3 regions of the Streptomyces sp. NPDC058289 genome follow, and region 2 is predicted to be linked to each of the others. Evidence: riboswitches for the same ligand, from Rfam matches in the RefSeq annotation. Region 2 holds a riboswitch; each other region holds the start of a gene.
The links. A riboswitch is a leader RNA that binds a small molecule or an ion and turns the genes downstream of it on or off. The one in region 2 is predicted to bind cyclic di-AMP.

Region 1 (3,164 bases), on a different contig from region 2:
GCGCGACGGCGAGGGAGACACCGAGGATGGCGTTGGCGCCGAGGGAGCCCTTGTTCTCGGTGGCGTCCAGGTCGATCATCGCCTGGTCGATCAGGCGCTGCTCGGTGGCGTCGTAGCCGACGAGCTCCGGGCCGAGCTGCTCGATGACGGCGAGGACCGCCTTCTCGACGCCCTTGCCCATGTAGCGGTTGGGGTCACCGTCGCGGAGCTCTACGGCTTCGAACGCTCCGGTGGAGGCGCCGGACGGGACTGCAGCACGGCCGGTGCTGCCATCGTCGAGGCCCACCTCGACCTCGACCGTGGGATTGCCTCGGGAGTCCAGGATTTCCCGGGCTACGACGACGTCGATGGACGGCACGAGCATCTCCTTCTGGGATGTGACGCTGGGTGTGCGGTGGCATGTCAGGCCGTGGGATGGCCTTGCCGCTTAGAGCCTAACCGGCTCCGGGCACTCGGCCAGCCGACCGCCCGGGTCCTGGGACGAAAAAGGGCCTGAATGCCCCTCTTACAGGACATAGGACCCTTGATCATCGGCGATCCGGAGGGTCCGTCAGGCCGAGCGCGCCCGCACACAGCACCGCCCGGCGCGAAGGGGGTTGCGCGCCGGGCGGTGGAATTACGTGGTGGAGCTACGTGTGGAACTACTGCGCGTCGCCGAAGCGGCCACGACCGTTCTCACATGTTTCAGCTGAGGTTCAGCTTCTGACCCGGGAAGATCAGGTCGGCGTCCGAGACGATGTCCTTGTTGAGCTCGAAGAGCTTCTCCCAGCCACCGGACACGTTGTTCGCGTCGGCGATCGCACCCAGCGTGTCGCCGGACTTGACCTCGTAGGAGCCGTTGCCCGTCTTGGGGGCAGCGCTCTTGGGGGATTCGGGCGCGACGGCCGGACGCTCGGAGCGGGTGGTCGGAGCCTCGACGCGCTTGGTCTCCTTCTTCGGCTCGGCCTTCTTCTCCTGCTTCGGCGCAGCCTTCGGCTGGGTCTTCGGCTTGGAGGGGGTCTCCGCCGAGCCGCCGGTGTAGGAGGAGTTCGACAGGCCCACGCCACAGGACGGCCAGGCGCCCTTGCCCTGGCCCTTGAGGACCTTCTCGGCGATGGCTATCTGCTGCGACTTGGAGGCCTGGTTGGCCTGCGCGGCGTACGACTTGCCGCCGTACGCGGCCCACGTGGAGGACGAGAACTGCAGGCCGCCGTAGTAGCCGTTGCCCGTGTTGATGGACCAGTTGCCGCCGGACTCGCACGCGGCGACGCGGTCCCATTCACCGGCGGTCGCAGCGGAAGCGGTGCCCGCGGCCATCAGCGGCGCGGCCACGGCGACGCCGGCGACACCGGCGAGCGTGACGATGCGGACGGCCTTGGAGCCGCGACGGTGCTTGCCCTTGCCCGAAAGCAGCATGGAGTTCTCCTCACCGACGCCTACGAGGTGAGCTGTCGGGTTCGGGCGAGTGAGTGCCCGGCCGAGCGACCTAGCGCTTGGCTTAACCCCTAGCCGGCTGATGTGACCGTCTCTCAACGGCCGCTACCGGCGCCTACCTTGGTTCCCCCGCTCCTGCCTTCGGCGCTTTACGCGACGAGTGTTCCCTCCGTCCGCCGGCAGGATTCGGCGATGCGGTCGAAGGAGCCCGCGGTGGCGAGCGATTCAGAAGGTAGACAGGTCTCCCCCCGATGTTCAACGAGGAACATCGGGGGGAAGCGGTGCCTACTTGCGCTCCCCGGAAGGGTGTTTGCGCAGGTGAGGGCGGGGTTTGCGGAACCGTCCGGGCCGGACACGCCAGTTGACCTGAAGAGACACATGTCTCACTTACAGAAAACGGACAATCAGCTGGTTCCGGACGCCTTAAGTGCCCTTATTGGTGCGTTAGATCCAGGTTCTGACCGGGCTTGATCAGGTCTGCATCGCCGCCGATGACCTGCTCGTTGGCCTCGTAGAGCCCCTTCCAGCCGCCCTTCACTCCGTTGGCGTCCGCGATCGTGATGAGGCTGTCGCCCGCCTTCACGGTGTACGTCGGCTCCGACGAGGCGTCAGGCGCGGCGGGCGTCTCGACCGCCGCCTGGCCGCGGTGCTTTCCGCCGCCCTCGGTCGCGCCGGGGGTCGCCGGAGCGCTCGGGGCAGCGGAATCGCCGGGGGCGGCCGGAGTCGTCGGGGCCGTGGGATCAACCGGGTTGACCGGAATTGCCGGAATGCCTGGGTTCACCGAATTGCCAGGGTTCGTCGGGTTCGCCGAGTCCCCCGGAACCGACGGGGTCACGGGAGCCGTCGGGTCCACCGGCGCGGTCGGGTCCACGGACGGCGGCGGAGTCGTGGGGTCCGCCGGAGTGACGGGGCCCACCGGGGCGGTGGGGTCCACGGGGCTCGTGGGAGCCGTCGGGTCGCCCGGGAGCCCGGGAGGCGGTGCCTGGAGGTCCGGAGCGGGCATGACGGGCAGTTCGCCGGGCACGCCGATCGGATAGTCCGGAAGTGGCGACTCCGACGGGGCCGACGGAGCCGGGCTCTCGGGCGTCGGGGCACCGAAGTCCGTGGACGGCTTGCCCGTGCCGGTGTGGGGCACGGAGTCGTCCGGGCGGGACGGGGCGGGGGTGGCGGATCCGGAACCGCTGGGCAGACCCGGGTCCACCACGGCGGCCGGCGCGTCCTGCGTCAGACCGGCCGGCACTCCGCACAGCGGCCACGCCTGGGGGCCCTGGGAAGCCAGTACCCGTTCGGCCACGGCGATCTGCTGGGAGCGGCTGGCGAGGTCGGCGCGCTCGGCGAAGTCGAGCCCGCCGGCGTTCTTCCACTGCTCCTGGCTGAACTGCAGCCCGCCGTAGGTGCCGCCGCCGAAGTTGGCACTCCACGTGCCACCGCTCTCACACTCGGCGACCTTGTCCCATGTGGAGGTCTCCGCGGCGCTCGCGCCGGTGGCCGCGAGCAGCGGCAGGGCGAGTGCGGTGCCGGTGACTCCGGCGGTGACGACAAGTGCGGGCACTTGTCGGGGGCGTCTGTGGCGGCCGTTCCCGGAACGCATGAGGCTGCACCTTTCGCATAACGGCGGGGTAACGGCAGAACCTAGTCGCCTTCGAACGCCTGTCACAAGTTTGGGCAGTCAACTGACTTCAGGTCAGGCCGGTTTCAGGCGTTTTGGGCTGTGGATTCGGCCGTGAAGCGGACCGGGAGCGTCCGCAGCC
Region 2 (3,164 bases):
GACGAGCTTGCGGTACTGCGGCGGGACGACGCGGCTCCGGTCGGCGTAGGCCAGCAGCACGCTGTCCCACATGGCCATCAGCCGGGGCGGCGCGGGCGTGTCCTCCTCCGGACGCGGTGCGTCCTGGACGTCGAAGAGCTCCTCGCCCTCCGGACCCACCAGCCGGTCGAGCCTTCCGGAGAGCTCCAGCGCGCGCAGCGCCTGGCGGACCCTGGCCCGCTGGACCAGCGAGAACTGCGCCACGTCCGCCGCCGACGCCGGCCCGAATCCTTCCAGGTAGCGCAGGACCAGCGTCCGCAGGGACTCCTCCGCCGCCTCCGGGTCCGCCGGTACCGTGCGCGGGCGGCTGGGGGGCGCCACGTACGACGGGCGCTCCCCGAACGACCACGGCGCGGCGGTGGGCGCGTGCAGCAGCGGCGCGTACTGCCGCAACCCCCACCAGGCTCCGGGCTGCGGCGCCGCTCCCAGCCGCTGTCCGAGCCAGGCCTCGCACTGCGCCGTCGTACGGGGCCGGTCGGCGAAGTCCAGCAGCTCCGGCACGAGGGCGTCGGCGTCCTCGGCGGTCAGCCCCGAGTCCGTGAAGCGGGTCCCGAGCCGGGCGGCCCGTACGGACGGCTGCACGGCCTCCCGGAAGGGCGGGTAGTCCTGCGCGTGCACGGCGTGCAGGGTCAGCCGCATCAGCGTCGACTTGACGACCTCGCGCCCCGTGAAGGCGGCGTCGAGGTCGGCCGGGTCGAAACCGGCGAGCCGGTTCCACAGCGCGAGGTAGGGCGAGGCCGCGTGCTGCGCCTGCAGGGCGACCACCCGGCGGACCGCGTCACCGACGCCCATCGCCTCGCGCCGCAGCAGCAACTGCCGTGCGAGGGTGGAGCGGTTGAGCTCCCTGGCGCTGACCTTCATGCCACGACCGTCCCGTCCCCTGTCGAAACGTGCAGCCTAACCGGCACCTCCGACAGCGCCTCGGATTCAGATGCTTACGCCCTTCGACCGGAGGTAGGCCAGCGGGTCGATGTCCGAGCCGTACGAGGGCCCGGTGCGGATCTCGAAGTGCAGGTGCGGGCCGGTCGAGTTGCCCGTGGAGCCGGAGAGCCCGATGCTCTGGCCACCGGTGACGCTCTGGCCGGACGAGACGGACAGCTGGGAGAGGTGCGCGTACTGGCTGTACTTGCCGTCGGCGTGCCGGATGACGACCTCGTTGCCGTACGAGCCGCTCCACCCGGCGGAGACGACGGTGCCCGCGCCGACCGCCTTGACGGTGGTGCCGGAGCTCGCGGCGAAGTCGACCCCGGTGTGGTAGCCGCTGGACCACATGGAGCCGGCGGTCTTGTACGCGGTGGAGGTGCCGCCGCCGACCGGGGCGACGAAGCCGGTCGACGTGGAGCCGCCCTGCTGCTTGGCGGGCGCCTTGGCGACGGGTGCCTTGGCGGCGGGCGCGGCGGCCCCATCGGAGGAATCCGACGAATCGCCAGAAGTGGAAGAACCGGAGGAAGGGGAGGAAGCAGACTTCTTGGCCCGCTTCGGCGTTTCGGCCGGCGCTTCGGCCGCCGCGGCCGGAGCCGCACCCTTCGCGCCGAGCGTGAGCCGGAGGCCCGGGTGGATCAGCGACGGATCGGTGCCCACGGCCTCGAGGTTGTCCGCGTAGAGCTGCTCCCAGCCACCGGTGAGGTGCTGGCGCTCGGCGATCTTGGAGAGGTAGTCGCCCGGCACCACGGTGTAGACGGTGGGGGCGCCCTGCGCGGCGGCCGGCGCGGCCTGGAGCGCGGCGGCGGCCTGCAGAGCCACGGCCTGCGGGGCCTGGACCGGAGCGGCGGCGGGCGCCGCGGCCGGGACACCCGCGGCGTGCGCGCCGGTGGCGCCGAGCAGCGGAAGCGCGAGGGCCGCGCCACCGGTGCCCGCGGCGGCGAACCCGCGGGATATCGAGCGGGACTTGGGACGGCGGTGCTTACCCGTTCCGGACATGTCGAATTCCTCTCCGACGCCTGCGAGGTGAGCTGTCGGGTTCGGACTGGAGATGTCCGGCCGCCCCTGTGCCGATGAACAGCACATGTACGGCTTCACCCCGAGCTGTCCCGTTGTAAAGATCTCAACCGGAGATCCGGAACAGCGGCTTACCTGGTTCCCCCGCTCCTGCCACGCGCGTGAATAGTCGGGTGCGGTTTCCGGTCGGTGGCAGGATTAGGCGGTCCGTCCGGATCGATCGCGAACGTAATCGAGTCCGGCCGCAGGGAACAAGTCATGAATTCCCCAACAGAATCTTGAAGATGACGAGCCGCCGGAATTCCGGTCACCCTGCGTCCATTCCGCACCTTCAACAACCGCCCCGGCAAGGCAATTCGCCATTCGCGATCAGCCACTCACCGTCACCGTATGATCTGGCTCACGGGGGCGTGTCCGATCTCGCCTCTCGCTAGGGCAAGTTGCCGCCAAGTGGCGTAATTCGGACACCATCAACGACGAAGACACGGAGGAGCCCGGTGACCCAGCCGATACCCCAGAGTCCCCACACCGATCTGGTGCCGCAGGAGCCGACACTGATCGGAGTGCGCAACTTCCGCGACGTGGGCGGATTGCCGACCACGGACGGTCGACGGGTCAAGTCGGGACGACTGTTCCGAAGCGGACATCTGGCGCATGCCACCGAAAGCGACGCGGAGTTCCTCGGGTCCCTCGGGCTGCACACCGTCTTCGACTTCCGCAACGGCGCCGACCACGCGCTGGAGGGTCCGGACGTGGAGCTGCCCGGCGTGCGCAACGTCGGCATTCCGCTGTCGGATCCGGCCGACGGCCGGGAGTTCTGGAAGATGGTCCGCGACGGGGACCTGGCACAGCTCCGCGAGATCCTGGGCGAGGGCAAGGCCGCCGCGCGGATGTCCCGTTCGTACCGGACGATCATCCGGACCCGCACCGCCGAGCACAGCCGGGTGGTGCACGCGCTCGCCGAGGACAGCGTCCCGGCCCTCATGCACTGCGCCGCCGGGAAGGACCGGGCCGGCCTGTCGATCGCGGTCACCCTGCTCGCGCTGGGCGTCGAGCGGGAGGCGATCGTCGCGGACTACCTGGAGTCGAACGCCCCGCACAACCGCTACCGGGTCCGCCGGGGCAGCGATGCGCCCGAGGCCCGCGCCCCCGAGGTGATGGAGCTGCTCGCCCCGCTCTTCGACGCC
Region 3 (3,164 bases), on a different contig from region 2:
GCAGCACCTTGAGGTGGGCCTCGCTGCGCCGCCGGGCCGCCCGGGCGGCCGCGAGGGGCTCCAGGAGCATCCGCAGCTCCAGGAGGTCGGCAGCCTCCTGCTCGGTCGGCTCGGCCACGCAGGCACCCGCGTGCCGGCGGGTGGTCACGAACCCCTCGGACTCCAGCGTGCGCAGCGCCTCGCGCACCGGGACGCGCGAGACCCCGTACCGGCGGGCCAGCACCTCCTCGGTCAGCCGGGCGCCGGGCCCGAACACCCCGGAGACGATGTCGTCGCGGACCGCTGTGCATACCGTGTGCGCGGGAATACGCAAGACCGGACCTCCGCCTTTTTCGTATGGCTGTGCGCGTTGCGACTCTATTGCAACACACGATAATTTCCGAGGACGGCCGGAAATACGAAACATTCACACACCGCGAAGCACGAAGTACGACGAAGGCCCCGACTCTGAGAGCCGGGGCCTTCGCGGAAGACGTGTGGTGCGGAGCGCAGCGGGTCAGACGTTGACGCCGTGCGAGCGCAGGTACGTGACCGGGTTGATGTCCGAACCGTAGTCGGCGCCGGTGCGGGCCTCGAAGTGCAGGTGCGGGCCGCTGGAGTTGCCCGTGGAGCCCGACAGGCCGATCTTCTGGCCCGGGGTGACCTGCTGGCCGACGGAGACGCTCAGCGAGGACATGTGGCCGTACTGGGTGTACGTGCCGTCGGCGTGCTTGATGACGACGTTGTTGCCGTACGCACCGCCGTAGCCCGCCTCGACCACGGTGCCGAGGCCCACGGCGTGCACCTCGGTGCCGGAGGCGGCGTGGAAGTCGATGCCCGTGTGGCTGCCGGAGGACCACATGCCGCCACCCGCGTGGTACTGGGTGCTGACGTAGGTGTCGTCGAGCGGGGACACGAAGGTGTTGAGGCGCTTGCGCTCCTCTTCGCGGGCGGCGCGCTCGGCGGCCTCGCGGTCGGCCTTGGCCTGGGCTTCGGCCTTCGCCTTGGCCTCGGCGGCCCGCTGCTTGGCGTCGGCCTCGGCCTGCGCCTTGGCGGCGGCGGCCTCGGCGGCCCGCTGCTGGGACTGGGCCTGGGCCTCGACGTCACCGGCGAGCTCGTCGGCCACCACGATGGTGTTGAGGGTGCCGGTGTCCTCGATGGAGGGGGACTGGTCCGCGGCGAACGCGGGACCGGCCAGGGAGCCGACGACACCAGTGGTGGCGAGGGCGGCTATGCCGGCATATCCGGCGGTCTTGCGGCTCAGACGACTCGAACCACGGTGCTTGCCGGCAACGCGACTGCCAAACGCCATGAAGGGGCTGATCCTTTCCTTCCCTCTCGCCTACCGGGTTAGCTGACGGGTTCGGAGCAGGAAGGTCTCCTACGGGCCCCCTCTTGCGAGGCGGTCCGATTCACCCCAGGGACACAAGTGGGTCCCCGGCTCCCCAGGCTCGCGCCTGACGGGGACTCGGCGATCGCTGTCCGGTGCCGCGGACGCGGCGGTTACAACTGACGAACAGCACGGCCGACGCTAGGCGGATCATCAGTCAATCGCCAAACAGACACGCCCTTTTGTTGCGTACGCCACACCACATACAAGCAACCACACCACTAAAGGGACATCGAGCCCAAAAAGGGCCCTGGTGGACAATCCACCAGGGCCCCTTGAACAGCGGGCCAGTTGACGGCCCGCCGGAGATCAACTGACGATCAGTTGGTGACCACGGTCACTGCGCCGATCCCGAGGGCCCGCACCGGCTCCTCGATCTGCGAGGCGTCGCCGACCAGGACCGTGACCAGACGGTCCACCGGGAAGGCGTTGACGACCGCCGAAGTGGCCTCCACCGTCCCGGTTTCGGCCAGCCGCGCGTACAACTGCGCCTGGTAGTCGTCCGGCAGCTCCTGCTCGACCTGGTCGGCGAGGGTGCCCGCGACGGAGGCGGCCGTCTCGAACTTCAGCGGGGCCACCCCCACCAAGTTCTGCACGGCCACGTCCCGTTCGGCGTCGGTCAGGCCGCCCTCCGCGAGGGTGCGCAGCACCGTCCAGAGGTCGTCCAGGGCCGGGCCGGTGTTGGGGGTGTCCACCGAGCCGCTGATGGCGAGCATCGAGGCGCCCTTGCCGTCGGCGGTGGAGCGCAGCACCTGGCCGAAGGCGCGCACGCCGTACGTGTACCCCTTCTCCTCGCGCAGCACCTTGTCCAGCCGGGAGGTGAGCGTGCCGCCCAGGCAGTACGTACCGAGCACCTGGGGCGCCCAGACCCGGTCGTGCCGGTCCGCCCCGATGCGGCCGATCAGCAGCTGCGTCTGGACCGCGCCGGGCCGGTCCACGATGACCACGCGGCCCGTGTCGTCCGCGGTGATCGGCGGAACCGGGCGCGGGGCGGTGGTGTCGCCGGTCCACGCGCCCAGGGTGTCGGCCAGGACGGCGTCCAGGTCGATGCCGGTCAGGTCGCCGACGACCACCGCGGTGGCGGTCGCGGGGCGCACGTGGGCCTCGTAGAAGGCCCGTACGGCCGCGGAGTCGATGCGGGCGACCGTCTCCTCGGTGCCCTGGCGCGGGCGGGACATCCGCAGGGTGGCCGGGAAGAGCTCCTTGGAGAGCTGCTTGGCGGCGCGGCGCTGCGGGTTGGCGCTCTCGTGCGGGATCTCGTCGAGCCTGTTGCGCACCAGGCGGTCGACCTCGGCGTCGGCGAAGGCCGGCGCGCGCAGCGCCTCGGCGACCAGGCCCAGCGCCTTGTGCAGGCGGGAGGCCGGGACCTCCAGGGAGACCCGCAGGCCGGGGTGGTCGGCGTGCGCGTCGAGGGTGGCGCCGCAGCGCTCCAGCTCGGCGGCGAACTCCTCGGCGGAGCGCTTGTCGGTGCCCTCGGACAGGGCGCGCACCATGATCGTGGCCACGCCGTCGAGGCCCTCGGGCTCCGCGTCGAGCGGGGCGGCGAGGTTGATCTCGACCGCGACCACCTGCTGGCCCGGGCGGTGGCAGCGCAGCAGGGTCAGGCCGTTGGCCAGTACCCCGCGCTCGGGGGCCGGGAAGGCCCACGGCTGCGGCTCGCCGGCCTCGGGGCGCGGGTGGAAGGTCATCGTGACGGCTGCGGTGTCGGCTGCGGTGTCGCTCACTGCTCCGCCCCCTCGTTCTCGTCGCTCGCGTCGGTCTCTTCGATGTCATCGGCTGCGTTGGCTTCGAGCGG

Region 1: it holds a riboswitch for cyclic di-AMP, as region 2 does, so the genes downstream of both, ACFVX6_RS00550 (transglycosylase family protein) here and ACFVX6_RS01205 (peptidoglycan DD-metalloendopeptidase family protein) in region 2, are expected to answer to the same signal.
Region 3: it holds a riboswitch for cyclic di-AMP, as region 2 does, so the genes downstream of both, ACFVX6_RS13155 (M23 family metallopeptidase) here and ACFVX6_RS01205 (peptidoglycan DD-metalloendopeptidase family protein) in region 2, are expected to answer to the same signal.

What each region holds. Positions count from the first base shown of each region.
Region 1 covers NZ_JBHVYI010000001.1:124,582-127,745, reverse strand. The annotation lists gene eno (phosphopyruvate hydratase) at 1-364, opposite strand, end outside; gene ACFVX6_RS00550 (transglycosylase family protein) at 685-1,395, opposite strand; cyclic di-AMP (ydaO/yuaA leader) riboswitch at 1,398-1,570, opposite strand; gene ACFVX6_RS00545 (transglycosylase family protein) at 1,847-2,965, opposite strand; gene ACFVX6_RS00540 (cytochrome P450) at 3,109-3,164, opposite strand, start outside.
Region 2 covers NZ_JBHVYI010000002.1:65,323-68,486, forward strand. The annotation lists gene ACFVX6_RS01200 (winged helix DNA-binding domain-containing protein) at 1-900, opposite strand, end outside; gene ACFVX6_RS01205 (peptidoglycan DD-metalloendopeptidase family protein) at 967-1,959, opposite strand; cyclic di-AMP (ydaO/yuaA leader) riboswitch at 1,964-2,159, opposite strand; gene ACFVX6_RS01210 (tyrosine-protein phosphatase) at 2,475-3,164, shown strand, end outside.
Region 3 covers NZ_JBHVYI010000020.1:81,003-84,166, reverse strand. The annotation lists gene ACFVX6_RS13160 (GntR family transcriptional regulator) at 1-313, opposite strand, end outside; gene ACFVX6_RS13155 (M23 family metallopeptidase) at 497-1,291, opposite strand; cyclic di-AMP (ydaO/yuaA leader) riboswitch at 1,304-1,463, opposite strand; gene ACFVX6_RS13150 (M16 family metallopeptidase) at 1,690-3,057, opposite strand; gene ACFVX6_RS13145 (M16 family metallopeptidase) at 3,090-3,164, opposite strand, start outside.